3 regions of the Microbulbifer sp. TB1203 genome follow, and region 1 is predicted to be linked to each of the others. Evidence: predicted binding sites of a transcription regulator. Region 1 holds the regulator's gene; each other region holds the start of a gene.
What was found. The regulator LexA, encoded in region 1, represses DNA repair genes until DNA is damaged. The targets are predictions, from matches to a motif close to ACTGTNTNTANANACAGT.
Positions count from the first base shown of each region.

Region 2: PP263_RS03950 (YebG family protein) is a predicted target of LexA. The motif match lies at 3,286-3,303, and genes of this name have one in related genera.
Region 3: imuA (translesion DNA synthesis-associated protein ImuA) is a predicted target of LexA. The motif match lies at 4,165-4,182, and genes of this name have one in related genera.

Region 1 is NZ_CP116899.1:1,553,326-1,563,021, reverse strand. Features, by position in the region: gene PP263_RS06625 (hypothetical protein) at 25-540, shown strand; gene topA (type I DNA topoisomerase) at 793-3,471, shown strand; gene PP263_RS06615 (DUF6586 family protein) at 3,468-3,959, shown strand; gene PP263_RS06610 (hypothetical protein) at 4,044-4,301, shown strand; gene lexA (transcriptional repressor LexA) at 4,361-4,966, opposite strand; gene PP263_RS06600 (TIGR00730 family Rossman fold protein) at 5,152-5,793, shown strand; gene PP263_RS06595 (DUF6763 family protein) at 5,831-6,142, opposite strand; gene PP263_RS06590 (TetR/AcrR family transcriptional regulator) at 6,274-6,906, shown strand; gene nagZ (beta-N-acetylhexosaminidase) at 7,148-8,155, shown strand; gene PP263_RS06580 (SLC13 family permease) at 8,222-9,696, shown strand, end outside.
Region 2 is NZ_CP116899.1:910,563-920,258, forward strand. Features, by position in the region: gene PP263_RS03935 (amidohydrolase) at 1-939, shown strand, start outside; gene PP263_RS03940 (amidohydrolase family protein) at 936-2,249, shown strand; gene PP263_RS03945 (MAPEG family protein) at 2,371-2,766, shown strand; gene PP263_RS03950 (YebG family protein) at 2,886-3,239, opposite strand; gene PP263_RS03955 (LysE family translocator) at 3,565-4,182, opposite strand; gene PP263_RS03960 (DUF924 family protein) at 4,182-4,784, opposite strand; gene PP263_RS03965 (hypothetical protein) at 4,892-5,155, shown strand; gene PP263_RS03970 (DUF6249 domain-containing protein) at 5,190-5,996, shown strand; gene PP263_RS03975 (sigma-70 family RNA polymerase sigma factor) at 6,009-6,563, shown strand; gene PP263_RS03980 (hypothetical protein) at 6,556-6,921, shown strand; gene PP263_RS03985 (LEA type 2 family protein) at 7,178-7,651, opposite strand; gene PP263_RS03990 (membrane dipeptidase) at 7,691-8,860, shown strand; gene PP263_RS03995 (mechanosensitive ion channel family protein) at 9,007-9,696, shown strand, end outside.
Region 3 is NZ_CP116899.1:342,457-352,152, reverse strand. Features, by position in the region: gene gltA (citrate synthase) at 1-832, shown strand, start outside; gene PP263_RS01450 (DUF3820 family protein) at 1,418-1,636, opposite strand; gene PP263_RS01445 (hypothetical protein) at 1,711-1,980, shown strand; gene PP263_RS01440 (hypothetical protein) at 2,026-2,211, opposite strand; gene PP263_RS01435 (NAD(P)/FAD-dependent oxidoreductase) at 2,217-3,410, opposite strand; gene dcd (dCTP deaminase) at 3,428-3,997, opposite strand; gene imuA (translesion DNA synthesis-associated protein ImuA) at 4,232-4,939, shown strand; gene PP263_RS01420 (DNA polymerase Y family protein) at 5,048-6,559, shown strand; gene PP263_RS01415 (GIY-YIG nuclease family protein) at 6,689-6,979, shown strand; gene PP263_RS01410 (error-prone DNA polymerase) at 7,025-9,696, shown strand, end outside.

The DNA.
Region 1 (9,696 bases):
TTTTCCCACCAACAAGGAGTGGTTATGACCGGCTGGCTACCCCTCATTATTATTCTCTTTGCCGTCGTTCTGGTGGTGGGGCCGGTGATGTGGCTGAAGCCCAGCGCCCGGGACCAGCGCCTGGCCGCACTGCGCAGCCGCGCCGCCCGGGAGGGGCTGACTGTGCAGATGAAATCCCTGCCGGCGGCGGAGGGACAGGGCAGCGCGGCGGTGTACTTCACCCGTTGGGGGGATGCTCGCCGCTTGCAGACAGGCTGGGTACTGGAGCGGCAGCGGGGGGATCACGAGATGAATTTTTCCGGGCACTGGGACTGGCGCAACGGCCGCGCCGCGCCGCAGTCTGCCTGGGAACCGTTGCGGGAATTGCTGGCCGCGCTGCCGGAGGACGCCACCGCGGTTGTCGGCGCCGAGACCGGGCTGGGGGTGCAATGGCGGGAATCCTCTGGAGACAGGGGAATGACGGCGCTGGAAAAAGCCCTGGAGGCTTCGCGGCCGCCAATAGAGGAAGCGATAAGGCTACCGCGAAACAGCACCCGATAGGCCGAATAACCACTCTATGGGAGTGGTTATTGGTCTCGCCAGGAGCCTGCGCTGATGGCGGCCAGCCGCCGCTCCTGCAAAATTGTCGATACCCCGGAAAGGTGAGAAAACTGGACGTTGCGCAACAGTAATTTGCGCCGCTCGCTTGACCGCACCCGGGGCGGAGCTTATATATTCGCGCAGCGCTGGCCTTTGCCAAAGGCTGCCAAGGCTTGCGAAAGCAGTAAATTTTCTATTTAAAATCAAATGCTTATGGGTAAATCACTGGTCATCGTCGAATCGCCGGCCAAAGCGAAAACCATCAACAAGTATCTCGGAAAGGACTTTGTAGTGAAGTCCAGCGTCGGCCATATTCGCGATTTGCCCACCGGCGGCGGAAACCGGCAGCCGGTAGACGCGAAGGAGCGCGCGCGCCGCGCCGCGGAGACCCGCAAGCTTTCACCGGAGGCCAAGGAGGCCTACAAGCGCAAGAAAAATCGCGAGCAGCTGATCAAGCGCATGGGCATAGACCCGGATCACAACTGGGCCGCTCACTACGAAATCCTGCCCGGCAAGGAAAAGGTGGTGAGCGAACTGCGCAAGCTGGCCGCCAATGCCGACCATATCTATCTGGCCACGGATTTGGACCGCGAGGGAGAGGCGATCGCCTGGCACCTGCGCGAGTCCATCGGCGGCGACGAGGGCCGCTACCGCCGGGTGGTGTTCAACGAGATCACCAAGTCCGCGATCCAGGAAGCTTTCAAGGACCCGGGCCCACTCAATATCAACCGGGTCAACGCCCAGCAGGCGCGCCGCTTCCTCGATCGCATCGTCGGTTACATGGTCTCGCCACTGCTGTGGGAAAAAGTGGCCCGCGGCCTGTCCGCCGGGCGGGTGCAGTCGGTGGCGGTGCGCCTGGTGGTCGAGCGGGAGCGGGAGATTCGCGCCTTTATTCCCGAGGAGTACTGGACTCTCGCCGCGGATACCGAAACTGCCAAGGCAGATCCGCTGCGCCTGGAAGTAAAAAAGCAGGCCGGCGAAGCCTTTCGCCCGGTCAACGAGGAACAGGCCAGCGCCGCGGTCAAGGCCCTGCGGTCGAGCGAGTTCAAGGTTACCGCGCGGGACGACAAGCCCACCAGTTCCAAACCTTCGGCACCGTTTATCACTTCCACCTTACAGCAGGCGGCGAGCAATCGCCTGGGCTTCAGCGTCAAGAAAACCATGATGCTGGCGCAACGCCTGTACGAGGCCGGGCATATTACCTATATGCGAACCGACTCCACCAATCTGAGTGCGGAGGCGGTTGAATCGGTACGCGAATTTATCGGCGAGAGCTACGGCGATAAATACCTGCCGGAAAACCCCAACAGCTACAGCAGCAAGGAAGGTGCCCAGGAGGCCCACGAGGCGATCCGCCCCTCGGATGTGCGTGTGCAGCCGAACATGCTCTCCGGCGTAGAGCGCGACGCCGAGCGCCTGTACAACCTGATCTGGCAGCAGTTCGTGGCCTGCCAGATGACCCCGGCGCAGTTCACGTCCACCTCGGTGGTGGTTACCGCCGGCGACTTCGAGCTGCGCGCCCGCGGGCGCGTGATCCGTTTCGACGGCTTTTTAAAGGTGGCGCCGCCGGTCAGCAAAAAAGACGAAGACCTACTGTTGCCGGACGTGAAAGTGGGAGAGAAACTCTCGCTGAAAAAACTGGATCCGAAACAGCATTTCACCAAACCGCCGGCGCGTTACAGCGAGGCGGCATTGGTGAAAGAGCTGGAAAAGCGCGGTATCGGCCGTCCCTCCACTTACGCCTCAATCATTTCCACTATCCAGGACCGCGGCTACGTCCGCTTGGAAAACAGGCGCTTCTACGCGGAAAAAATGGGGGATATCGTCACCGACCGCCTGAGCGAGAGTTTCAAGAACCTGATGGATTACGGTTTTACTGCCAACCTGGAGGAATCCCTGGACGCGGTGGCGGGGGGGGACAAGGGCTGGAAAGAGCTGCTCGACGAATTCTACAAGGACTTCTCCGCGCGCCTGGAAAAAGCCCAGGCCGCCGAGGACGGCATGCGCCGCAACGCGCCCACGGACACCGATATCGAGTGCAGCAAGTGCGGCCGGCATATGCAGATCCGCACCGGCTCCACCGGCGTTTTCCTCGGCTGCTCCGGTTACGGGTTGCCACCCAAGGAGCGCTGCACCAACACCATGAACCTGGTGCCCGGCGAAGAGGCCGTGGACGCGGACAAGGATGAAGAAGCAGAATCCCGCCAGTTGCGCGACAAGCGCCGCTGTTCCAAGTGCGGCACCGCCATGGACAGCTACCTGCTGGATGAGCAGCGCAAGCTGCATATCTGCGGCAACAACCCGGATTGCAACGGCTACGAGGTGGAGAAGGGCACTTTCAAGATCAAGGGCTACGACGGGCCGCTGATCGAGTGCGACAAGTGTGGCAGCGATATGCAGCTGAAGTCCGGTCGTTTCGGCAAGTACTTCGGCTGCACCAGCGAAGAGTGCAAGAACACCCGTAAACTGCTCAAGAACGGCCAGCCGGCGCCACCGAAAATGGATCCGGTGCCCATGCCCGAGCTGCCCTGCCAGAAAGTGGACGACCACTATATCCTGCGCGACGGCGCCTCGGGCTTGTTCCTCGCCGCAAGCCAGTTCCCGAAGAACCGCGAGACCCGCGCGCCACTGGTGAAAGAGCTGTTGCCGCACAAAAGCGAGATCGATCCCAAGTACAGCTTCCTGTTTTCGGCGCCCACCGAGGACGACAAGGGGCGGGATACGGTGGTGCGCTTCAGCCGCAAGACCCAAGAGCAGTATGTACAGTCCGAGGAAGAGGGAAAGGCCACCGGCTGGCGCGCCTTTTATCGAGACGGCAAGTGGCAGATTGAGTCCGGAAGCAGTGGTACCACGCGCAAGCCGGCACACAAGAAAGCGGCCGCGGGCAGATGAGCAATCCTTACACCGGCGCGGTGGCGTCCGCTCTGCGTAAAAGCCAACTGCTCCTGGATGGAGAGACCGGGCCCGCGTTGCGGCAGGTGGCGGTGCAGGAGGGAGCAGTGGTGCAGCTGTGGCGCGCCTACCGCGCCTTTCTCTGCGAGCTGGCGTTTCAGTTGCAACTGGGTTGCGAACCGGAATCCGCGTCTGAACTCAAGGAGCGGGCCGCAGCCCGCGGTACGGCCTGTGCGGAGGCCGCTGAACTGCTGGAGCTGCTCGGGGACCCTGACAGCTGGCTGTCGCAACTGCAGGCCGCGTGGTTGCAGCTGTGGAAGTTCTCCGGCGGGAAGAGCGAAGGAAATCGCGGGGAGGATAACTTGATTCCGTTGCAAAACCTGTCCGCTGCCGAAATTCCGGCTCTCAGCGAAGAGCGTTTGCAAGCATGGCGTGCCGCGCTAGTGGAGTTGGTGCGGCGCCAGCGCGCGCATATGGAAGAGTGGTAGGAGCGGGCAGTTTTTAAGTCCGATTTCTGGCTTCCGGCCTCTGTATGTTACCCTGCACACAAATTGATGTAGCGGGAGAAGGGTATGTCCTCCGAGACTTTTGAAATTGTTGAACTGGCCAATGGCGATGTGGCGCTGCGCCGTGCCGGCCACCGGGAGGACCCGCTGGTGCGTATCCATTTCTCCAGTGAGAGTCTGGATTTCATACGCGAACACAAAATCGCCATTGCCCGGGCCATGCTGGAGGCCGGCATAGAAGCTGTACAGAATATCGACGATATGGAGTCGGGTTATTTCGATGAAGACGAAGAGGGGACCCCGGTAAATCACACGGTTCATTGATCAATGACCAGTTACCAATGTTCAATTGGGATTACTCCAGCCTGGTCATTGTTAATTGATCAGGGGCTCTGCCTGATCACTCCCACCGCCAGTCCTTCAATGGCAAAACGCTTGTCCCGCATATCCACTTGAATCACTTCGAAATCCTCGTTTTCCGGCAATAGCTGCACAGTGGCCTGGTTGCCTTTGCGGCGGAAGCGCTTGACGGTGACTTCATCTTCGATCCGCGCCACCACTATCTGGCCATTGCGCACTTGATCTGTGCGCTGTACCGCAAGCAGGTCGCCATCCAGTATGCCGGCGTCGCGCATGCTCATGCCGTGCACCCGCAGCAGGTAGTCCGCCGGTGGGTGAAAGAAATCTGCCGGAAGGTCGCAGTAATCCTCGATGTTCTCCTCGGCGAGGATCGGGTTGCCGGCGGCTACACGCCCTACAATCGGCAGGCCCGGTTGATAATCGGGAATGCGGATTCCCCGCGAGGCACCCGCCACCATCTCGATCGCGCCTTTGCGCGCAAGTGCCTTCAAGTGTTCTTCCGCGGCGTTGGGGGATCGAAAGCCCAGTTCCTGGGCGATCTCCGCGCGCGTGGGCGGATAGCCGGTGTCCTCCAGATAGGACTTGATCAGTTCAAGTACCTGGGCCTGGCGTGCAGTGAGATTGGTCATAGGGTCACCTGAGGTTGTTCTGTATTTATATACAGTTGCTGGGATTATATACAGATTTGCCTCCTGCGCAATCTTTGTGCCGGTGGGCGGCCGGCAACGCCATTGTCGCTATTAAGCTGCTATAAGTAGAGGAGGGGAGAAAATGGCTGGTTGAAAGAGATACGCGACAAATAAAAGGAAAGAAAATGCTGGACGCAAAAATGCCGGAAGCCTGGCGGGTACTGCGGATACAGTCCGAGCTGGTGGATGGAATTGAACGACTGATTGCGCTCACCGGTTCCGTGACAGTATTCGGCAGTGCGCGCTTTACAGAGGATACTCCGGAATATCAGCAGGGAGTCAGACTGGGGGAGTTGCTGGCCGCCGAAGGTATACCGGTGATGACCGGTGGCGGCCCGGGGATCATGGAGGCCTGCAATCGCGGTGCCTTGCCCCAGCGCGGCGTCTCCATCGGCCTCAACATAGAACTGCCTTTCGAGCAGGCGGCCAATCCCTACCAGGACATCAGCCTCAACTTCCGCTACTTCTTTGTGCGCAAGTTTATGTTCGTCAAACACGCGGTGGGTTTTGTGGGTATGCCCGGGGGCTACGGCACCCTGGACGAACTGTTCGAAGCGCTGACCCTGGTGCAGACGCAGAAGGTGCAGCGCTTTCCCATCGTGCTGGTGGGCAAGCGCTATTGGGCTGGATTGCACGGCTGGTTGATGGATACGGTGCTGGAGAGCGGCTGCATTGACGCCTCGGACCTGGATTTATTCAGCATGGTGGATACTGTAGAGGAGGCGGCGGAGATCATTATCGATTACATCAGGGGGCGGGAGGCGTGATACGAACCTCCAGTTTTCATTCTCTTGGCAAGGGGCCTCAGGACGACTCGTCCGTCCCCTCGAAAGGTTCTCCCTCAACGTGGTCGAGAGGGTTGGTATCCTCCGGCACGCTGAAGCCCCGCGCATTCGGTGACTGGTCGTCCACAGTCAGGCCGAAGGCCGCGTTGGCATCCTCCGGCTCTGCCGCCGTGACCAGCGACATCTCCCGCCACTGTTCCCAGTCGAACTCATCCAGGGTGCCGTCGGCGTATTGGACTTCGATGGTATCGTCCACCGCGACCACTTCGAACAGCAGGCCGCCGTCGATATTCTCGAACCAACTGCCAATTTCCGGTCGTTTATGAGTCATGGCAACCCTTCTCCTCGATTCTTCCCTTCAATTTAATGTCCGCGCCACCGGTTCAACACCGCCTGCTGGCGCGGAATATGCTAATCTGCCTTTTCACTAAACAACTGTTTTAATTGTTGGTTCGAATTCCTATGAGCCAGACGGATACGGTCGGCCGGATATTGGACGCCGCTGAGGTGCTCTTTGCCGAGCGCGGCTTCACCGAAACCTCCCTGCGTACCATCACCAGCACAGCCGGGGTCAACCTCGCCGCAGTAAATTACCACTTTGGATCAAAAAAAGAACTGATCCAGGCAGTGTTCGAGCGCTTTCTGACGCCTTTTACCGCCAGTCTCGCCGGCGAACTGGATCGCCGTGAGGCGGCGGGCCAGCGGCTGACGGTGGAAGAGCTGCTGGAGAGTCTCTACCGGGTGGGGCTCGGCAGCCTGGCGGCAGAGGGGCGCGATCCCCAGCGCTTTATGCGGCTGCTGGGGCTGGCCTATAGCCAATCCCAAGGGCACCTGCGCCGCTTTATCGTCTCCCGCTACGGCGACAGCTACAGCCGCTTCGCCGGCCTGCTGGAGAGGGCGCTGCCGCACCTGGACCCGGTGACCTTCTACTGGCGCCTCTACTTCATGTTGGGCGCCACTGTATTCACTCTGTCGAGCTTTGACGCCATCGAGGCTATCCTGAGAGAAGATTTCGGCGCCCAGAGCAGCCTTCCGGAAACCCTGGACCGGCTGGTGCCCGCGGCGGCGGCGATACTTAAGGTGAATGCGGAATGATGAATGCGGAATGCGGAATGCGGAATGCGGACAAATTTGGACAGCCGAAGGCTGCCCACGAAGCGGGTGGGGCACAGGGATGTGTCCCATCAATGCGGAATGAAGGATATCCGATGCGAGACGTAGTTGTTCGGGTTGCCCGTGGAGCTCGGTCGCGGCCGGTGGCGGTTCCGTGGCACGAAGCAGGCCCGCGTATTCCGCATTCATCATTCCGCATTCCGCATTGAGAAGAGGAGTTCCCATGATCGGCCCGGTAATGATCGATATTGAAGGCCAGGAGCTGACTGCGGAGGACCGCAGGCTGCTGCGGCATCCGCTGGTGGGCGGGCTCATCTTTTTTGCGCGCAACTTCCGCGACCGGGTGCAGATCGAGGCGCTGGTGGCCGATATCCGATCGGAGCGTTCGGAGCTGCTGTTGGCGGTGGACCAGGAGGGCGGCCGGGTACAGCGATTCAAGGGGGAGTTTACCGTGCTTCCCTCGATGCAGGCGCTGGCCGCCCGCGCCGACGCGAAACGGCTTGAGGATGTGGGCTGGTTGCTGGCGTCGGAGCTGCTGGCGGTGGGCCTGGACTTCAGCTTCGCCCCGGTGCTGGACGCGGATGACCACCATTGCCGCATCGTTGGCGATCGCAGCTTCTGCGCGGATCCGGCCAGGTTGGCGGCGCGGGTGCGGCCGTTTATGCGCGGCATGCACGAGGCCGGTATGGCCACCACCGGCAAGCACTTCCCCGGCCATGGCCACGTGCTCGAGGACAGCCACGAGGAACTGCCGGAGGACGAGCGCTCACTACAGGAGGTAATGGCCTCGGATGCACTGCCCTTTATCGAGTGCATCGGCGCGGGGGAGCTGGACGCGATCATGCCCGCCCATATCCGCTTCGTGCAGGTGGACAGCCAGCCGGTGGGCTTTTCCCGCTACTGGCTGCAGCAGGTGCTGCGCGGCCAACTGGGCTTCGATGGAGTCATCTTCAGCGACGACCTGTCCATGGAGGGAGCCGGTGCCGCCGGTGGCTACGGGGCCAGGATACGCGCGGCCCTGGACGCCGGCTGCGACATGGGTGTGGTCTGCAACAACCGCGCCGGCGCGCTGGAGATACTCGAAGCCCTGGACGGTTTCTCACCGGTGCGCGAGTCCAGTGACCGACTGCAACGTATGCGCGGCAGACCCGCGATAAAATCCTGGGCGGAGCTGGAGGCCAGCGAGCGCTGGCAGAAAACACGCAGCTGGCTGGCTTCGAGCATGGAATAGGGCTATCCGCTTCACCCGGATCGCGGTGGAAAACCCTCGCGCGGCATCAATGAAGGCCGAGGCTCGATGGATCAGCAACAACTCCTCTTCCTGATCATTCTCGCCGCCGCGCTCGTACTGCTCGTGACGGAATGGATCCGTCTCGATCTCACTGGCGTCTTTATCGTCGTCGCGCTGGCGGCTACCGGACTGCTCTCCCCCGCGGAGGCGCTGTCCGGATTCTCGAGCGAACCCGCGATATTGCTGGCGTCCATGTTTGTGCTCTCCGGCGGCCTGAGTCACACCGGCCTGACGGAGAGGCTGGGCGGCTGGATCGGCCGGTGGTCCGGGGAGAACGTATCGCGGGCGACGCTCGTGATCATGCCATCGGTCGCGCTGATGTCGGCTTTCAGTCATCACCTGATGATCACGGCGATGATGCTGCCGATCATCCTCGGACTCAATCGCTCGAAGAAGATCCCGGTCTCGCGGCTGATGATGCCGATGGCCTTCGCGGCATCGCTCGGAACCACCATTACGGTGATCGCTGCGCCGGCCTTTCTCGTGGCGCGCGATCTCCTCGAGCGCGGCGGGCGGCACGACATCGGGATATTCGATATCGCGCCGATCGGAATCGTACTGACGCTGATCGGGACCACCTACATCCTTCTGTTCGGCCGCTGGCTGCTGCCGACCCGTGAAGGCGCGACCGCCGAAGAGGACCGTTTCAGACTGGAGCACTATTACACCGAAATAGTTGTTCTGGAGGACTCGCCGCATAGTGGCAAGACCATGCGGGCCTTCCGCGATGAGCACGAGGAGCGCTTTCAGGTCGTCGACTGGCTGCGCAACGGGCGATCGCGCAGACGTCCCTGGAGCCGCAAGCAGATTGCCCCAGGCGATCTGTTGCTGGTGCGCGCGAGCCCCGACGAACTTGCGCGGCTCGAGAAGCAGCATGGACTCGCGCTGTATCCCGTCGTGCAGTATGGCGAGGTCATTCCGGACGAGAAGCGCAAGGGTCTGTTCGGCAGCGAACGTCTCGTGCAGGCGGTTGTGGGGCCCGATTCAGAGCTGGTCGGGCGCAGCATCCGCAGCGTCGACTTTCTCTCCTCCTACGGCGTGGTTGTCGTCGGCCTTTGGCGCAAGCGCGGCTTCCTGCGCAAGGAGTTGTCGGAGGTGCAACTGAAGGGTGGGGATCTGCTCGTCCTGTGGGGCGATCAGCGGGCGCTCAGCCGGCTGGCTGCCAGCCCCTCGTTCCTGTTGCTATTGCCGTTCTCCGCGCGCGATCGCGAGCTCCGCAGGGGTTGGCTTGCCGTATCGATTACGGCAGCGAGCGTCATCGCCGCGACAACGGGGCTGCTGCCGGTGACCATCGCCTTTATGGCGGGCGCGGCGGCGATGGTGGCCACGGGATGCCTGACGTTGAAGCAAGCCTACGGCGCGGTGGAGGTCCGTATCTTCGTCTTCATCGCCGGGGCGATCCCGCTCGGCCTCGCCATGGAGCAGACCGGCACCGCGGCACTTTTCGCCGGCGGCCTGTCGGGCCTGGTGAGCAGTTGGCC
Region 2 (9,696 bases), 640 kb from region 1:
GCCCTGGCCGGCGGCGTGACCACCCTGCAGATACTGCCCGGTTCCGCCAACCTGTTCGGGGGCCGCGGTGTGACCCTGAAAAACGTGCCGGGCCGCCGGGTACAGGACATGAAGTTCCCCGGCGCTCCCTACGGCCTGAAGATGGCCTGCGGCGAAAACCCCAAGCGGGTCTATGGCGGCAAGGGCACTGCGCCCTCCACCCGTATGGGTAATGTGGCCGGCTACCGCAAGGCGTGGATCGCCGCGGCCGACTACAGAAAAGCGTGGGACGGCTACGAGAAAAACGGTGGTGACAAGCCGGAGCGCGACCTCGAACTGGAGACCCTGGCCGGTGTGCTCAACGGCGACATCCTCGTGCACAACCACTGCTACCGCGGCGAGGAGATGGCGATCATGATGGATATCGCCAGGGAGTTCGGTTTCCAGATCTCCACCTTCCACCACGCGGTGGAGGCCTACAAGGTGGCGGACCTGCTGGCGGAGAACAACGTCTGCGCGGCCATGTGGGCCGACTGGTGGGGCTTTAAGCACGAGGCCTTCGATATGACCGAGGCCAATATCGCCATCGTCGACCAGGCCGAGGCCTGCGCGATGATCCACTCGGATTCCGCCGTGGGCATCCAGCGCCTCAACCAGGAGGTGGCCAAGGCCATGACCGCGGGGCAACGCGCCGGTTTCGATATCGGCCCCGGGGATGCGGTGGTGTGGATGACCCTCAACCCCGCCAAGGCCCTGGGCATCGACGAGCGGACCGGCAGCCTGGAGAAGGGCAAGATGGCGGATGTGGTGCTCTGGTCCGGCAACCCCTTCAGCGTTTACACCAAGGCGGAAATGGTGTTTATCGACGGCGAACTGATGTACGACCGCGCGGATAAGGCGCGCCAGCCCCACAGCGATTTCGAGCTGGGAATCCTGGAGGCGGAGGGAGAGCGGCTGTGAAAAAGATAGCGAAACACAAAGCGGCCATCTGCACTCTGTTCCTGGGCCTGGTCATGCCCCTTGCGCAGGCGGAAACTCTGTTGATCAAAGGCGGCAAGGTGCACACCCTGTCCGATGCCGGCAGTTTCGAGCAGGCGGATATCCTGGTCCGCGACGGCCGCGTGGAAGCGGTGGGCCCGTCCCTGGGCGACGGTGCCGACCGGGTGATCGATGCCGCCGGCAAAGTGGTGACCCCGGGAGTGATCGCGCCGGTATCGGAACTGGGACTCACCGAGATCGGTGCCGCCAGCGCCACCAACGACTACGCGGTGACCGGCGAGAGCATCGGCAGCGCCTTCGACCCTCTGCCCGCCTACAACCCCAAATCCACTCTGATCCCCTTCAACCGCGCCGGCGGCGTCACCCGTGCGCTGGTGCTACCGGGTATCCAGCTGTGGGGCGACACTGCCGGCAACCCCCAGCGGGTTTTCGCCGGGCGCAGTTTTGCGATCAGGCTGGACGGCGGTTTCGACAGCGTGGTGGCCACCGACCTGGGGCAGAGGGCCTACCTGGGTGAGGCCGGCGGACAACTTGCCGGTGGCAGCCGCGCCAGCGCCTACGCCAAGGTGAAAAATGCCCTGGAGGAGGCGCGGGAGTACCGGGCCAACCGGGATGCGATCCGCCGCGGCGAATGGCGGGAGTTGAACCATTCCCTCGCCGATCTGGAGGCGTTGCAGCCGTTGCTCGGAGGAGAGCAGCCGCTGGTGGTCACCGTCAACCGGGCCAGCGATATACTGCAGGCCATCCAGTTGGCCGGGGAATTCGGTCTGAAGCTGGTGGTACTCGGTGGGGCCGAGGGCTGGATGGTCGCCGACCAGTTGGCGGAGGCCGGGGTGCCGGTAATTGTCGACGCGCAGAACAATCTGCCCATCTCTTTCGAGAGCCTGGGCGCGCGGCTGGACAACGCGGCACAGATGAAGCGCGCGGGCGTGACTGTGCTGATCAGAGGCCCGGACTACGCCTCCACCCACAATGTCTATCTGTCCCGCCAGTCCGCGGGCAACGCGGTGGCCAATGGTCTGCCCTACGAGGACGCGCTCAAGTCCATCAGCGCCAATGTGGCGGAGGTGTTCGGTATCGAGGGCGGTACCATCGAACCGGGGGCGGTGGCAGATATCGTGGTGTGGAGCGGCGATCCCCTGGAAGTTACCAGCTATGCGGAAGAGGTGCTGATCGACGGTAAACTCCAGTCGCTGGTCAACCGCTCCACCCGCCTGCGCGACCGCTACCTGAAGCCGCGGCAGGGGCACGACTTCGGTTACAAGTTTTGATTTAAGAGTACCCTCTCAATTGTGATCTTGGGGTGCGCCGTGCGCACCATTGCAACGCTGGTAACGACTCCGGTGCGCACGGCGCACCCTACGACACAAGCCCTTTAACAGGAGAATATAAATGGCCAATATCACAGCCCTCTACGCCGGCCTTTGCGGAATTCTGGTGATCGCCCTGGCATTTCGCGTAGTGCAGTTCCGCCACAGTGGCAAGGTGGGCCTCGGCACTGGCGGGGACCCCGATAATGAAGTCCGTATGCGCGCCCACGCCAACGCCGTTGAATATATCCCCTTGGCATTGATACTGATGCTGATTGCGGAGCTGGGTGGGCTTTCCGCATTCTGGCTGCATATTTTTGGCGGCGTCTTTGTGCTGGCGCGCCTGGTGCACGCCTTTGGCTTTACCGCCAGCGGCGGTGGTTACCACCCGGGACGTTTCTGGGGTACCGGGCTCAGTTGGGTGGTGATACTGGTTCTGGCCGCCATCGATATAGGGCTCGCAGTGAAAAACCTGTAGGAGCGGCCGGTGGCCGCGATCGGTGTAGGGATTACCCGAAAAGTCCGATTGCGGCAATGAACCTTGTACAAAAAAGCCCGGCATAAGCCGGGCAGATACAGGGATGGAATCGTGAAAATCTATTGATTGGCGGCCAGGGGAGTAACCTGGTCTTCGCTGGTTTCATTCTGCTGTTCGGATTCCCTTCCGTTGCTTTCCCTTCCGTTGCTTTCCCTTCCGTTGCTTTCCCTTCCGTCGGATTCCAGCAGCACTTCCGGTTTGCCCTTGCAGGCTTTGGCGAGGTCGTCCCTGCGCTTGGCCAGCAGCAGACCGATTTCTTCGCCGGCCTGTTCGGAGATACCGTCGATATGACGCTCGATCAACGAGGTAATATTGGCGGCCAGTTCCAGCATCTTATCGTGTTCTTCCGCATCTTTTTTGTTGTCGAACATTGCTCCGTCTCTATCGCATTTCCACACAGCTACTACGGCCATTCTGCGCCTCCAGTATTTTTAAGAATTTGTTAACGCGTTTTGTTTGTCTGTATAAATGTACAGTATATGTGTAAGTGTTCAGTGTCAACCGGAAAGTAAAATTTATCGGCGGTGCGACAAGTGGAGCGGGGCGTGCGTTGAGCGGTCCGCGTAAAGAGGCTGCAGCTGCCATAATAGGCTCAGTGGCGGGCTGCCTCCCCCCCAAACGGGTGGTCCGCCACGACCCCGCAGTAAGATGTTTAGGCCCGCAGCGCGGGCCTTCTTTTTATCTGTCTGTTGTAACACGACTTCCCACTTCCCTTGCCGCTTTTCCAATTTCTGAAAACTAGAGTGTCAGCACCAGCCGCGCCGCCAGCCCCAACAGCAGGACACCGAACAGCTGCTGCAGGCGGTGCCCGAGCGAGTTGCCGACCCAGTTACGATTGCGTCCGGCGAGGACTGCCAAAGTGATCAGGCAGTACCAGCCGGCGTCGATGCCCGCCGCCATTGCGGCCATTCCCAGCTTGGTGGTGAGCGCCTGCTGTTCCGTCACGAACTGGCTGAACAGGGCGGTAAAGAACACGGCTACCTTGGGGTTGAAGAAGGCAACTGCGAACCCCTGTAGCGCGGAGCGGCCCGTTGACTGGTGCGGAATGGGAGTGCCGGCCGCTGCGGGATTCGGCGCCGGTGCACGCAGGGCCTTCCAACCCAAATAGATCAACATGGCCGCGCCGGCCCACTGCAGGGCGGTAAACAACATCGGCGAGCGGGTGATCAGCACCGCCAGGCCAAAAGCGGTGAGGCCGGCGTAAACGGCGATAGCGGCGCCGTGGGCCAGGGCGCAGGCGAAACCCTGGCGGGACCCGGAGGCGGCGCTGCGCAGTACGATCAACAGGCTGGGACCAGGGGACATGGCGCCCAGGGCGCAGATTCCGGCCAGGGACATCCAGGAGAGCCAATCCATCAGAAACCTCCCCCTTTTTCCAGCCATTTCTGCTCCGCCGGGGTGGATTCCCGCCCCAGTGCCGCGTTGCGGTGGGGATAGCGGCCGAATTCCTCGATGACCTCGCGGTGGGCGAGGGCATACTGGTAGAAGTTCTCCGCCTGGGCGGCGGCCTCCGCGCCGTTCAGGTAGTCGCGGCGCAGCCTGTCGAAGTAAGCCACCGATTGCGCCTGCATCTCCGGGGTCTCCCCGTGCTCCAGGGGCATACCGAGGAAGGCGCGCTGGTAGAGGCCCAGCTTGCGCTCGTCGCCGCGTTCGATCACCGCCAGGGCGACGTCACGGGCCAGGGGATCGCCGGCGTAGGCCCGGGTGGTGCCGCGGTAGATGTTGCGGGTGAACTGGTCGCACAGCAGCACCAGGGCCAGCTCCCCCTCCAGGCTCTGGCGCCAGCGGGCCAGATCCCCGGCCAGGGCGGCCTCCACCTGCGCGCCGAAATCCTCCTCTATCTGGCTGTCGAAACTGCTGTCGCCGGAAAACCACCGCCGGCGGTACCCGGCGCTGGGGACGGCGTCGAGCTGCGCCTGGCCGAACCAGAAAGTCAGTACGTCTGCGGGCTCTGTCATTGCGGCTCCTTTATTTTCTCGCGCTGCATCCAGATGCTGCGCCGGTATCGTCTCTAGGATGTACAAGGAAATTCTACCTGGAGGCGACCATGTTAACCGCAGGAACTATGAAAAAGGTACAATTTTACGCCGCCCTGGCCCTGTTGCTGGGGGGCTTGCAGGCGGAGGCCGCGGAGTTGGCGGTCCCCCTGGCGGAGGTGCAGCAACAGCTTTCCGAAAAGATCGACGCAGCCTTTTCGCGCAAGCTGGCGGAGTGCCGGGAGAAGGAGCGTGAAGAGCGCAGTTACCCCCGTTTCCCGGTGCGGCTCGCCGAAGAGTCCTCGGGGGGCAACCCGGTCCGGTTTTCCGGAGCGCAGTTGACCGCACCGTAGTTTGGAACAGAAGCATTATCGAGAGCACGAAAAAATGAGAGCGAGAAACCTTCACCCACAGCGGGCCGGCGCCCGCTGGCTGATGGCCCTGCTGGCGGCGATGAGCCTCTCCGCCAGCTGGGCCCAAGAGACCCCGGCGCAGGACGAAACCATGCCGGAACCACCGCAGCCGCCGGCAGCAGAGAAAGCGCCGGAGACCCCGGAGGAGAAGGAGGTGCGCATACTGCGCGAGGATGACGGCACCCTGGTGATCAAGACCCGGGACGGGCAGGGCAAGCGCACCGATGTCCAGTTGGACCTGGGCGAAGAGTTCGGCGGCGAACTGACCCGGCGCATCTACAAGCAGCTGGAGGAAAAGGGCATCCTCGACGAGAAGGGCCTGGTCGTGGAAGAGGCCATGGACAGTGTGCCGAAGAATATCAGTATCGGTATCCCTGGCGATTTCGATCGGCCTCGCGGCCATCGCGACGATTTCCCCTTTGATGGAGACATAGCCGTGTTGATTCCCATCATCGCGATTCTGGCGGTGTTCGGTACGCCGATACTGATCGTGTGGTTGGTGACCCGCAACAGCTACCGCAAGAAGCAGCTGCTGATGGACAACATCAACCGCATGGTGGCCGAAGGCCGCGATATCCCGCCGGAGCTGTTGGATGCCATGGAAGGCGAGTCCCCCCGCAATATGAAGGACCGCGGATTCACACTGATCGCCGTCGGCCTGGCGATATTCATCTGGCTGAGCATATCCTCTGGCGTGGAGGTCGGTAGTCTCGGCCTGATACCGCTGTTTATCGGTCTCGCCCGCTTTGTCAACTGGAAACTGGATAACAAGCAGGCGTAAGGACAGCGGTATATGGACCTCAATGACGAGGATTTGATCCGGCGCGTCGTCGAAGACGGGGACCAGCGGGCCTACGCCCACCTGGTGCGTCGCTATCAGTCACAGCTGCGTTTCTCGCTCCGCCAGCTGTGCGATGGCGACCAGGCCCTGGCCGACGATATGGCCCAGGAGGCTTTTATCAAAGCCTACAAGGCCCTGCCGGCATTCCGTGGGGATGCGCGTTTCAGCACCTGGCTGTACCGTATCGCCTACAATCTCGTCATGAGCTACCGGCGCAAGAAGTCCCCGGAAGTGGATCAGGAGGCGGTGGATCGCGCACAGCAGGAGGAGAGCGTCGAGGAGGCCCAGCAGCTGGGCATGGCGCGGGATCTCAACTCGGCCATGGAGGAGCTCAGCGAAGCCCAGCGCCAGGCGGTGCACCTGTGTATGCAGCGCGGCTTTTCCCACGAGGAGGCGGCCAGTATTATGAAGTTGCCGCTGGGCACGGTAAAATCCCACGTCAATCGCGCGCGGGCCAAATTGCAGACTCTGCTGCAGGCATGGCGCGAGGAGGTAGTCAGTGGATAACGGTTTGAACAATCGCGACGGAACAGACAGCTGGAACAGCGCGGGCGGCGAGCCGGATTTCGATACCTGGCTGGGCCAGCAGCTGCAGTTCAGCGAGCCCTATGTGGACGACGACGGCTTCTGCGAGCGCGTGATGGCACGCCTGCCGGCGCCCTCCAGGCGCTCCGAGCGCCGCGCCACCCGCGTACAGTATGCCGCGGTGGTGGCCGCCTCGACGATCGTAGCCTGGCAGTTCCCCTTCGACCAGGTGTTCGCCCAGGCCGCGCAGCAGTCCATCAGCCTCTACAGTCTTATCGGGGTGGGCATACTCACCTCCCTGGCAGCCATGGCCGGCGGCATTTTCGCCGCACGGCGTTAAAGCCTGTTTGAATTCTTCGTTTTCCCACCTTGAGCGCGGGATCGGGCGGGGTGCCTCTTTCCGGAACACGGGCTGGGCGCCCCCCTTAAATACATCCCTGTACGCTCGTAATCGGCATCCCTGCCTCATACGGTCCCGGAAAGAGGCACCCCACCCGATCCTGGAGAGCCCTGTGCAAGATTCCAAACAGGCTCTAGGCGGTCCCGGGCGAACCCTGTGTTCGCCCTTGTTTTATATGTCCCGCCCCCGGCGAACCCTATTTCCGCTGGTTCAGCCTGATTTCCCCCTCTTTGCGCACGGTAATCGACGGCACTATCGACCGGCGCAACCCCAGTTTGGCCACCAGCTCATAGGGTACCGACTCCCGCTGGGTGCCGATCAGCTCCGCCGCGGCGAAGATGGAGCCCACCAGGCTCGCCGTCGCATCCACCACGATATTGTCCTGCCCGTAGGGGGCGATGGGCGGCAGTTCCCTGGAGGTGCCGGTAATCACTTTGTGCCCCGCGAGGCTCAGGGTGTAGTAGAGCCCGGAGAGTGCCAGTTCGGAGTCGTTGGGATTGAACACTCGCAGGTGAATGCGAAAGCGCAGGTCGTTGCCCGGGCCCGCCGGAAGCGGCTCCACCGCGGTGACCTCGACTTCGGGCTTCTGGTAGTTGGGGGAAAGTACGGCGCAGCCGCCAATCAGCAGGGCGAGCAGCGAAAGCAGGAGAGGGCGGTATAGTTGTATCACGGATAGTCCCTGGGTTTTTGATATCGGTTATATCGAAGCATGAAGAAACTTCTCTTTCTATCGACCGCGTTAGCATTGGTATTGTTCACCGGCTGGAAGTGGCTGTTGCTGCCGGGCATCGAGCAGGGGCGGAACAAGCGTACGGGCCCCAAGTATCCTCCACTGTCGGAAGAGGCGGCCGCGCTGCATCGCTCCCTGGTGGTCGGCGACCTGCACGCAGACAGCTTCCTCTGGGCCCGCAACCTCGAGAATGAGGCGGACTACGGCCATCTGGACCTTCCCCGGGCGCGCCGCGGCAACCTGGCAATCCAGGTGTTTACCGCGGTGACCAAATCCCCCCGGGGGCAGAACTACGGGGAGAACTCCTCCAAAGCCGTGGACAATATCACCCTGTTGGCGATCGTCCAGGGCTGGCCGCCGCGCACCTGGAACAGCCTGCTGCAGCGCGCCCTCCACCATGCGGAGCGGGTGACCAAACTGGAACGCAGGGCCCCTGATCAACTGGCTTTAGTGCGCGACGCCGCCGATTTGCGCCGGGTACTGGCGGCTCGCGCAAAGGGCGGCGAACAGCTGGCGGCCATTCTCGGTATCGAGGGCGCCCATCCGCTGGAAGGGGAACTGGGGAACATCGGCGTGCTCTACGACGCCGGCTATCGGGTGATGGGCCTGCAGCACTTCTTCGACAACGAGCTGGGCGGCTCGCTGCACGGCCGGAGCGGTGCCGGCCTCACGGAGTTCGGCCGAGCGGCGGTGCGGGAAATGGCCGCGCGCTCCATCGTGATCGACGTGGCCCACTCATCGGAGCAGGTGGTGCGCGACGTGCTGGACCTGGTGGACCGCCCGCTGATTCTCTCCCACACCGGCCTCAAGGGGACCTGCGACACGCCGCGGAATATTAGTGACGAGTTGATGCAGGAGATCGCCGGCGGCGGCGGCCTGATCGGTATCGGCTACTGGGACGCCGCCGTCTGCGAGACCAGCCCACGGGGTATCGTCAAAACCCTGCGCTACGCCATCGACCTGCTGGGGCTGGAGCATGTGGCCCTGGGCTCAGACTTCGACGGCAGCGTGATCACGGCCTTCGATGTGAGCGAGCTGGGCCTGCTGACGGAGGAGATGCTCCGGCAGGGATTCAGCGAAACGGAAATCCGCAAGGTAATGGGGGAGAATGTGCGGGATTTTTTCCTGGCGCAGCTGCCCCCGACCTGACGTGATGTGGTGGGACTCTATAATTTTCGATGAGCCTGCGGGATTTCCCGCCAGCGCAGTTGCCACCGTCCTGAGCCCCGCCGACTGCTAGGATTAAAATTCATAAAACCGCCAATGCCTCATCACAGACGGAGTTGCAAAGGTTTATGGCAGCCCTTCCCGCGCTCTTCATTCTCATGTTTCTCCAGCAGAATCCCCTGGATCCCCAGCCGCAGGACCCGAAGGAACCGCAGGAGGAACTGGAACTGGCCAAAATGGCACCCACTTCCTTCTCTGAGGCGGTGACGACCATCCTGGAGTCGCTGGCGGATATCTGGAACAATTTTCTCGTTCATGTTCCCTACGTGCTTGCCAGTTTTGTGATATTGCTGGTGACCTGGATTATTGCCCTGGTGATCAAGCATTCCGGGCGGCGCATATTCAAACGCACTACGTCCCGAAAGTCGTTGCGCGAATTGCTGGTGCGCCTGATCAATATCGGGGTCTGGGTGCTCGGCTTTCTGTTTGCGGCAATGGTGCTTTTCCCCGGGCTGACCCCGGCCCGGGCACTGGGAGCGCTGGGTCTGCTATCCGTTGCCGTGGGTCTGGCTTTCAAGGATATTTTCGAGAATTTTTTTGCCGGCATCCTGATTCTGTGGCGCTTTCCCTTCGAGGAGGGAGATTTTGTCGAGTGCGAAGGGATTACCGGCCGGGTGGAAGCGGTGGAGGTGCGCAATACCGCGATCCGCAAGACCAGTGGAGAATTGGTGATAGTGCCCAATCTGTTCCTGTTCAAGAATCCCTGTGAGATCCTCACCGACCGGATCAAGCGACGGGTCACTCTAACCGTGGGAGTG
Region 3 (9,696 bases), 1.2 Mb from region 1:
CACCGACCCCGAGCACCGCAAGATTTCCGCCGACCGCCTGATTGCCAAGATGCCCACCCTGGCCGCCATGTGCTACAAGCACTCCAAGGGCCAGCCGTTCATGTATCCGGACAACAGCCTGAGCTATTCGGAAAACTTCCTGCATATGATGTTCGGCAACCCCTGCGAGGCCAGCAAGATTGACCCGGTGGTGGCCAAGGCGATGGATATCATCTTCCTGCTGCACGCCGATCACGAGCAGAATGCCTCCACCTCCACCGTACGCCTGGCCGGCTCCTCCGGCGCCAACCCCTTTGCCTGCATCTCCTCCGGCATCGCCGCTCTCTGGGGACCGGCGCACGGCGGCGCCAACGAAGCGGTACTGGACATGCTGCAGGAGATCGGCGACGAGAGCCGCATCGACGAGTTCGTCAAGCGCGCCAAGGACAAGGACGACCCCTTCCGCCTGATGGGCTTCGGCCACCGCGTGTACAAGAACTTCGACCCGCGCTCCCGTGTGATGCAGGGCATCTGCGACGAAGTCCTGGGGGCCATGGGTGTGGAAAACGATCCCCTGTTGAAGATCGCCAAGAAGCTGGAAAAGATCGCCCTGGAAGACGAATACTTTGTGGAGAAGAAACTCTACCCCAACGTGGACTTCTACTCCGGCATCATCATGAAGGCCATCGGCATTCCCACCGATATGTTCACCGTGATTTTCGCCACCGGCCGCACCGCCGGCTGGATTGCCCACTGGGACGAGATGATCTCCAACCCCTACAAGATCGGCCGCCCGCGCCAGCTGTACACCGGCTATACCCAGCGCGACTACATGCCGCTGAACCAGCGCTAAGTCAACGGCGCCCCGCAAAAAACCCGGCATTCGCCGGGTTTTTTATGGAATTTGCATCCCAGGACTCGACGCCGCTGGCCGCGATCAATCGATAGTCGGAGTGACTGGAAGTCCCGATCGCGGCCAGCGGCCGCTCCTACAGAAATCGAATAACAATCATGTTGTTTATTGCGTAAGTTGGTATGAACAGGTTTGTGAAAAAAGTCATACAGAAACTGCTCGCTCCTCGGGGCACGGGAAAGAACGCCAGCGCCAGATGCGAAGGGCCCGATGCCGGGGGCCGTTTGTGAAACGTTTACCGATGAGGTTGTTGAGCAAACGGCCACCGGCAGCTGGCCCGCCCAGGCCTTTCTTACTGGCAAGTGCGGAAAGCACACAGCAAAAGCGGCCGACGTTGTTTCGACCGCTTGTTTCAATATGACTGGAACTCACCGCTGTTTCACTCGCTGAAATCCTTCCAGACCAGTGGCCACCCGCTGTGGGTCTATTTACGGCTATGTCCAGTCTCGTTACGGACCGCTTATTATTTACTTCCCCCTACCCGGGCATTACTAGTTTAGCGTCGTCACGGCTGTTTCCAAGGAATCAACCCTCTTTCAGTGGCTTGATCAGCCCCTCCAGTCCCTCGATTTTGACTTCCAGGGCCAGCGCCATCAATCGGCCCAGCCGACCCTCGGGAAAACCCTTGTTCGCAAACCACAGCAGGTAGGCCTCCGGCAAGTCGATCAGCGGCCGCTCTGCATATTTGCCGAAGGGCATGGGCATGCGCGCGATATCCAGCAGGTCCTGTTTTTCGAAGGTCACTGTATTTTCCATTGGTTGTTCGATCTACCCCACCATACACTGGCTCAGGTCTACTCGCAGTAACAGAGGTGCTTATGAGTATTCAACTCCTCAAACGTCTGGGTCTTACCTTCCTGCTTATCGCCGCCCTGGGAAGTCTTGGCTGTGCCAATATGAATCCCACCGAGCGTCGGGTGGCCACCGGCGCAGGTATTGGTGCGGTAACCGGGGCCCTGATCAGTGGTGGCCGTGTGGGAGGTACAGTGGCCGGGGCTGCACTCGGGGCGGGTGCCGGCTGGATCTATGACTACGAGAGGAAAAGACACTTTTACTATGATCGATATGGCCGCCGCGTTTACCGGTAAAAGGCCGGGGGAATCCGTTTTCGGAGTCCCCCACTCTCTCAGCCTCTACAGTAGCTTGATTTTTGTCTTGCCGCAGCGCTGGCAGCGGTATTCGGTCACCAGTTTGCCCTGCTTCACATCAAACTTTTTCTCGGTGACCACCTGCCACTTGTGAAAACCATCGCGACACAGGCTGCTGCCCTTGTGTTTCTGCCAGGCAGTTTTGCGCTTGAAAGGCAGTATATCTCCCATAGCCGTCAGGCGACCTCCCCCGCCGCGTGGCCCGACGCCCAGGCCCATTGAAAATTGTATCCACCCAGCCATCCGGTCACGTCCAGCACCTCGCCGATAAAATAGAGTCCCGGCTGCTTTTTGCACTCCATGGTACGCGAGGATATCTCATCGGTGTCCACACCGCCCAGGGTGACTTCCGCAGTGCGGTAGCCCTCGGTGCCCGCGGGTACCAGTTGCCAGTGCTGCAGCTGTTCGCCGATATCCTTCAGTTCCGCCTGTGTGTACTGTTTTAATGGCAGGCTGGTAATTTTCCGTTGCTGGAGAAAATACTGCACCAGCTTTTTGCTCCACAGCTCCGCCAGCGCATTGTGCAGGTGGGTATTCGGCCTTTCCGCCCGCTGCTCCCCCAACCACTGTGCCAGATCCCGGCCCGGCGTCAGATCGAAGTCCACTGCCCGCCCCTCGCGCCAGTGGCTGGAAATCTGCAATATCGCAGGGCCACTCAGTCCCCGGTGGGTAAACAGCAACTGCTCGTTAAAACTGCCCGCATCGCAGCTGGCAGTGACCGCCACTGCGCTGCCGGGCAGCTCCCCCTGCTGCTCCAGTTGGCGCCTGTGCAGGGTAAAGGGCACCAGCGCCGGTCGGGTGTCGATAAGTTTGAGGTCGAACTGGCGCGCCACCTCATAGCCGAACCCGGTGGCCCCCATGGTGGGGATCGACAGGCCGCCGGTGGCGATTACCAGGGATTCGCTGTGCACCTCTCCCAAGCTGGTGCGCACGCAAAAACCTTTTTCCCGCGGCTCGATGGAGAAAATACTGCAACGGGTGCGAATCTGCACCCGGGATTCTCGACACTCGCTCAGCAGGAGATCGACGATATCCCTGGATTTATTGTCGCAGAACAGCTGACCCAGGGTTTTCTCGTGGTAGGCGATTCCGTGTTTTTCCACCAGGGCGATAAAGTCCCACTGGGTGTAGCGGGCCAGGGCCGATTTGCAGAAGTGCGGGTTGCGGCTGTAGAAATTTTCCGGCGCCGTATACAGGTTGGTGAAATTGCAGCGCCCGCCGCCGGACATCAGGATTTTCTTGCCCACCTTGTTGGCGTGGTCCAGCACCAGCACGCTGCGGCCGCGCCGACCGGCCACCGAGGCGCACATCAGCCCGGCGGCGCCGGCGCCGATCACCAACACGTCGGTTTGTGCGGGAAAGTCGCTCACGGGCGACGGGCTTTCGATCAGGCGCGCGGCAGGGTTACACCGCGCTGGCCCTGGTATTTGCCGCCGCGGTCCGCGTAGGACACGTCGCAGACCTCGTCGGACTCGAAGAACAGCATCTGCGCCACGCCCTCGTGGGCGTAGATCTTCGCCGGCAGGTTGGTGGTATTGGAGAATTCCAGTGTGACGTGGCCTTCCCACTCCGGTTCCAGCGGCGTGACATTCACGATAATGCCGCAACGGGCATAGGTGGATTTACCCAGGCAGATGGTCAGCACCGAGCGCGGAATACGGAAGTACTCCACGGTGCGCGCCAGGGCGAAGGAGTTGGGGGGAATAATGCAGGAATCCCCTTCCACATCGACAAAGCTGTTTTCGTCAAAGGTTTTGGGGTCCACGGTGGCGGAGTGCACATTGGTGAAGATCTTGAATTCGCTGGCGCAGCGCACGTCGTAACCGTAGCTGGAGGTACCGTAGGAGATCAGCCGGTCACCGTTGCCGTTGTGTCGCACCTGCCCCGGCTCGAACGGCTCGATCATGCCCTGCTGCTCGGCCATACGACGAATCCACTTATCGGACTTGATGCTCACTCCGCCCCCTAGTTGCTGTTGATTCTGCTGGTCAGCTCTTTTGGTCTTGTTGTCTCGACCGACAACGAGGCCGAATCATAGCCGGTTTGCGCTGTGCAAAAAAGTGCCAATCCCGTGCCAGCCCTCTTGCCGGCCCCCATCGACTACTGTATAAATTACCAGTAAATACTGTACACATATACAGACCCAATCCCACTGGGCAACAAATGCGCGCAGAAAGCGAGGGCAGAAACCGTGAACCGTGCCGAAAACTTCTTGCAAAACAACCGCTTAACCACGGAATCGAGACAACAGCGCCTGCAGCAGCTGCTGGCCCGGCCGGATATCTGGCAGGCCGCCAATGAACACAGGCGCCGCCGGCCGGGCATCGCCACCGGCTACAGCGCCCTGGACGCGCTGCTCGCCGGGCGCGGCTGGCCCCGCGGCGCCACCACCGAGCTGCTGGTGGACCGATCCGGCATCGGCGAAATCTCCCTGCTGCTGCCGGCACTGGCGGAGATCACCCAACGGGAAGAGATGGTAATCCTGGTCAACCCGCCCTATATCCCCTACGCCCCGGCCCTGGCCAGGGCCGGAGTCCAGTTGGAAAAACTGCTGATCCTGCATCCCCACGGACACAGGGATGAACTCTGGGCCGTCGAGCAGTCCCTGCAATCCGGCTGCTGCGGCGCCCTACTCAACTGGCAGGGCCGGGGGACTCCGGCGGACAAGGACCTGCGCCGCCTGCAAGTCGCCGCCCGCGAGGGCGAGGCGCTGCATTTCCACTTCCGCCCCGGCACCTCCGCCGCCAGCCCCTCCCCCGCCGCCCTGCGTCTGCAGCTGAGTGGAGACGGCGATCAGCTGGCGCTGCAACTGCTCAAACAACTCGGCGGCCAGTCCGGCCAGAAACTGCACCTGGCCCGCAACCCCGACCTGACCCGGCGCGACCGCCCATTACATTGACGATCCCCGGGACCGCGGAGCTCCAGCTCCGCCCCCCTGGGCGCGCCGAGCTCCAGCTCGGCTTGCGGGCCGGAGGCCCGCCCTGCAAACAAAGGTAGGAATAAGCACATGCTCTGGCTCTGCATCCAATTCCCCAAACTCCCCCTGGAAGCCCTTACCCGTGCCCAGCGCCACACCTCCAAGGCGGGCCCCCGGGCGGTTATCGAAGGCCAATTGATCGTGGACGCCAACGCCCCCGCCGCCGAACGCGGCGTGGAATGCGGCCTCACCATCGCCACCGCCTGCGCCCTTTGCGCGGACCTGGACCTGCTGCAGCGGGATATCCAGCGGGAGGAACAGCTGCTGCGCGAACTGGCCCAGTGGGGCTACAGCTTTACCCCTGTGGTCTCCCCCCAGCCGGCGGAATCCATCGAGTCCGGCGACGGCGGCTTCGCCTGCCTCTACCTGGAACTGGCCGGCAGCCTCAAGGCCAGCGGCGGCCTGCAACCACTGTTGCAACAACTGCGCCGCGAGCTGCGCCAGATGCGCATCAGCACCTTTATGGGCCTGGGCCACAGCCCCAGCGCCGCGCGCCTGCTCAGCCAGTTGCCGGAACACCGCCAGTGGCTGAAGGAAACCCGGTCGCCACCCAGCCCGCAGCAATGGCGCCAGTGGATCAGCTTTGCCCCCAGCAAACTACTCCACTGCAGCAACAAGACCATTGCCAAACTCTACGCCTGCGGCATCAAGCGCGTCAGCCAACTGCTGGCCATCCCCCTGTCCGAAGTGGGCAGCCGCTTCGGCCGCGACTTTATCGACTACCTGGCCCGCCTCAACGGCAGCCGCCACGACCCTGTGCCCAGCTACCAGCCGCCCCCGGAATTCCACAGTGAACTCTTCTTCCCCAGCCCGCTGGACAACAGCGAGCAGCTGCTGTTTCCCGCCGGCCGCCTGGTGCGCGAACTCTGCCGGCAGCTGCAGCGCCGACAGCTCTACAGCCAGCAATTGCGCTGGAAACTGGATTTCGGCCGCCTCGGCTGCAAGGTGTTCAGCGTGGAGACCTCCCGTCCCATGCTGGACCCGCAGCGATTGATCGCACTCACCAAACTGCAACTGGAAAGGCTCAAACTGGAACATCCGGTACAGGCCCTGAACCTCACCTGCGACCAGCTATCCCCGCTCAGCCAGGACGATGCGGACGACGACCTGTTTGGAGAAAACAGCAAACTTCAGCGCAGCCACCAATTGCTGGACAAGCTCCGCGCCCGCCTGGGGCACCAGGCCCTGTCCGGCGTCACCCTGAAAGAGAGCCACCTGCCGGAACAGGCCTGGCAGAGCGCCGACACCCTGGTGGTAAAGAGCCGCGCCAGCCGGAAAGGCCAAAGCCTGCACCCGGTCAGCGCCCCCAGGCCAACCTGGCTGCTGCCCCGACCGGACAGACTGCAAAACCGCGGCCACAAGCTCTTCCACCGCGGCGAACTCAAACTGCTCCAGGGCCCCGAACGTATCGACGGCTACTGGTGGCAACACAACCGCCACGCCCGGGATTACTACATTGCGCGGGGGGAGGAAGGGAGTCTTTACTGGGTGTTTCAGGATCTGACTTCGGAGGATTGGTATCTGCATGGTCTCTACGCCTGACCCCCCCCTCGTCATTCCGGCGCAGGCCGGAATCCAGAAATACCACCGAGCAACGAACTGGATACCGGTACCGGATCAAGTCCGGCATGACGTTCCTGCGCCGGTATGACGAATCGACAGGGGAAAAACATGGCCAGACAACCCTGTGTCTACATCCTTGCAAGCAAACGCAACGGCACCCTTTACACAGGTGTCACTTCAAACCTTGTACAGAGGGTCTGGCAGCACAAGAATGACTTTATAGAAGGGTTTACCAAAAAGTACAGAGTAAAAACCCTCGTCTGGTACGAACTCCACAGCACCATGGAAAACGCTATCAGTAGAGAAAAGTCCATCAAGAATTGGAAGCGAGCCTGGAAACTAAACCTGATCGAAAAATTCAATCCACACTGGCGAGATCTTTACCCGGAAATAGTCTAACCCCACCTCGTCATTCCTGCGTCGGCATGACGAAAGGCAAACCCAATGCAGTACGCCGAACTCTTCTGCCAAAGCAATTTCTCCTTTCTCCAGGGCGCCTCCCATCCACAGGAGCTGGTGCAAACCGCCCACAGGCTGGGCTACAGCGCCCTGGCCATTACCGACGAATGTTCCCTCTCCGGCATAGTGCGCGCCTACAAGGAACTGGAAACAATCAATTCCCATCGCTCTCGTCATCCCGGCGAATGCCGGGATCCAGAAACACCACTCAAGCTAATCTGTGGCAGCTTCTTTCGCCTGCAGGAAGGCGGGCAACTGGTCCTGCTGGCCCCCAACAAATCCGCCTACAGTGAACTCTGCCAGCTGATATCCACCTCCCGCCTGCGCGCGGAGAAAGGGCAATACCAAACCCACTTGCAGGACCTGCTGGACCTGTGTCGGGAAACTATCGCTATCTGGATTCCACAGGGAGGAAAAGCGCTATTTATCCCCGAAGAGCTAAAGCGGCATTTTGCCAACCGGCTCTATATCGCCCTCAACAACCCACTGGGCGGCCACCAGAACCAGAAAATCCTGGACCTGATGCAGTTTGCACAACAGGAACAACTGCCACTGGTAGCCACCAACGCAGTGCTGATGCACTGCCGCAGCCGCAAACCCCTCCAGGATGTACTCAATGCGAATTACCACAACTGCACCCTGGAACAGCTGGGCTACCGGCTGGAACAAAATGCCGAGCGCTACCTGCGCCCACTGAGCGATATCGCAGCCCTCTATCCCAGGGGGGCCATAGAGAGCACCCTCGCCATCGCCGACTGCTGTCATTTCAATCTCGGCGAACTGTGCTATCAGTACCCTTCCGAAGTTCTGCCCGCTGGAAAAAATGCCAGCGATTATCTGCGCGAACTGGTACTGGAAGGCGCCGCAAAACGCTGGCCGGGAGGCACCCCGGAGAAAATCGCCAAACAGATAGAAAAAGAGCTCGGAATCATCACCGAACTCCACTACGAACATTACTTTCTCACCATCTACGATATAGTCCAGTACGCCCGCAATCAGCATATCCTCCACCAGGGCCGCGGCTCCGCCGCCAACTCCGTGGTCTGCTACTGCCTGTTTATCACCGAGGTGGACCCGGAAAAGATCGAGCTGCTGTTCGAGCGCTTTATCTCCCGCGAGCGCAACGAACCGCCGGATATCGATGTGGACTTCGAGCACGAAAGGCGCGAAGAGGTGATCCAGTACGTCTACGGAAAATACGGCCGCCACCGCGCCGGCCTCGCCGCCACCAAGATCAGCTACCGCTTCAAGAGCGCCCTGCGGGATATCGGCAAAGCCCTGGGCATCGGCGCCGCCACCATCGAGCGGCTGCAAGCGGAGCGCGCTTGGTGGGACAAACTGGAAGACTTTCCACAGCAGATACAAAAAGCCGGTATAGACCCCGATAGCACCGCGGGCAAAATGCTGCCGAAACTGCTGCAACAGATTTACGGCTTCCCCCGTCACCTGTCCCAACATGTGGGCGGCTTCGTGATTACCGAACAGCCGCTGCACACCCTGGTGCCCATCGAAAATGCCGCCATGGAAGACCGCACCATCGTGCAGTGGGACAAAGAGGATATCGAAGACCTGAAACTGATGAAGGTGGATATCCTCGCCCTGGGCATGCTCACCGCCCTGCGCAAATCCCTGAGCTATATCGCCCTCTACGGCCCCAAACTCAGGCTGCAGGATATTCCCCGCGAAGATCCCGAAGTCTACGAAATGCTCTGCCAGGCCGACACCGTCGGCGTCTTCCAGGTGGAATCCCGAGCGCAGATGAGCATGCTGCCCCGGCTGCAGCCGCGCAGGTTCTACGAACTGGTTATCGAAGTCGCCATAGTCCGACCCGGGCCGATACAGGGCGGCATGGTGCACCCCTACCTCCGTCGCAAGCAGAAGCTGGAACCGGTTGTCTATCCGCACTCAAATTTGGAACCGGTACTCAACCGCACGCTGGGCGTGCCGATTTTCCAGGAACAGGTCATCCAGCTATCCATGGTCGCCGCCGGCTTCAGCGGCGGCGAGGCCGACGAACTGCGCCGGGCCATGGCCAGTTGGGGCAAAAACGGCAACCTGCTCAGATTCAAGGACAAACTGATTCAGGGCATGCTGAAAAATGGCTACGAAGCGGAGTTTGCCGAACAACTATTCAACCAGATGAAAGGCTTCGGCTCCTACGGCTTCCCCGAGTCCCACTCCGCCAGCTTCGCCCTGCTGGCCTACTTCTCCGCCTGGGTCAAATATCATCATCCCGCAGCCTTCTACTGCGGCCTGCTCAACAGCCAGCCCATGGGCTTCTACGCCCCCGCCCAACTGGTCTACGATGCCCAGCGCCACAACGTAAAAGTTCTCCCCATCGACGTCCTCCACAGCCACTGGGACCACCGCCTGGAACTCTACTCTCCTCTCCCACTTGTGGGAGAGGAGTTGGGGGAGAGGGCCCTCCCCTGTAAGAGCGGCCCATGGCCGCGATCAACCCAAGCCGAATACCTCGAAATACAAGAACCCTCCCAGGCTCTACCAACTTCTCACCCGTCATTCCGGCGAAGGCCGGAATCCAGCCCCCCAGCACTCCGCCTGGGCATGCGCCTGATCAAAGGCCTAAACGAACAAACCGCAATCACCATCTGCAAAATCCGGGCAGAACAGGGCTTTCACTCCCAACCCCAGTTCCG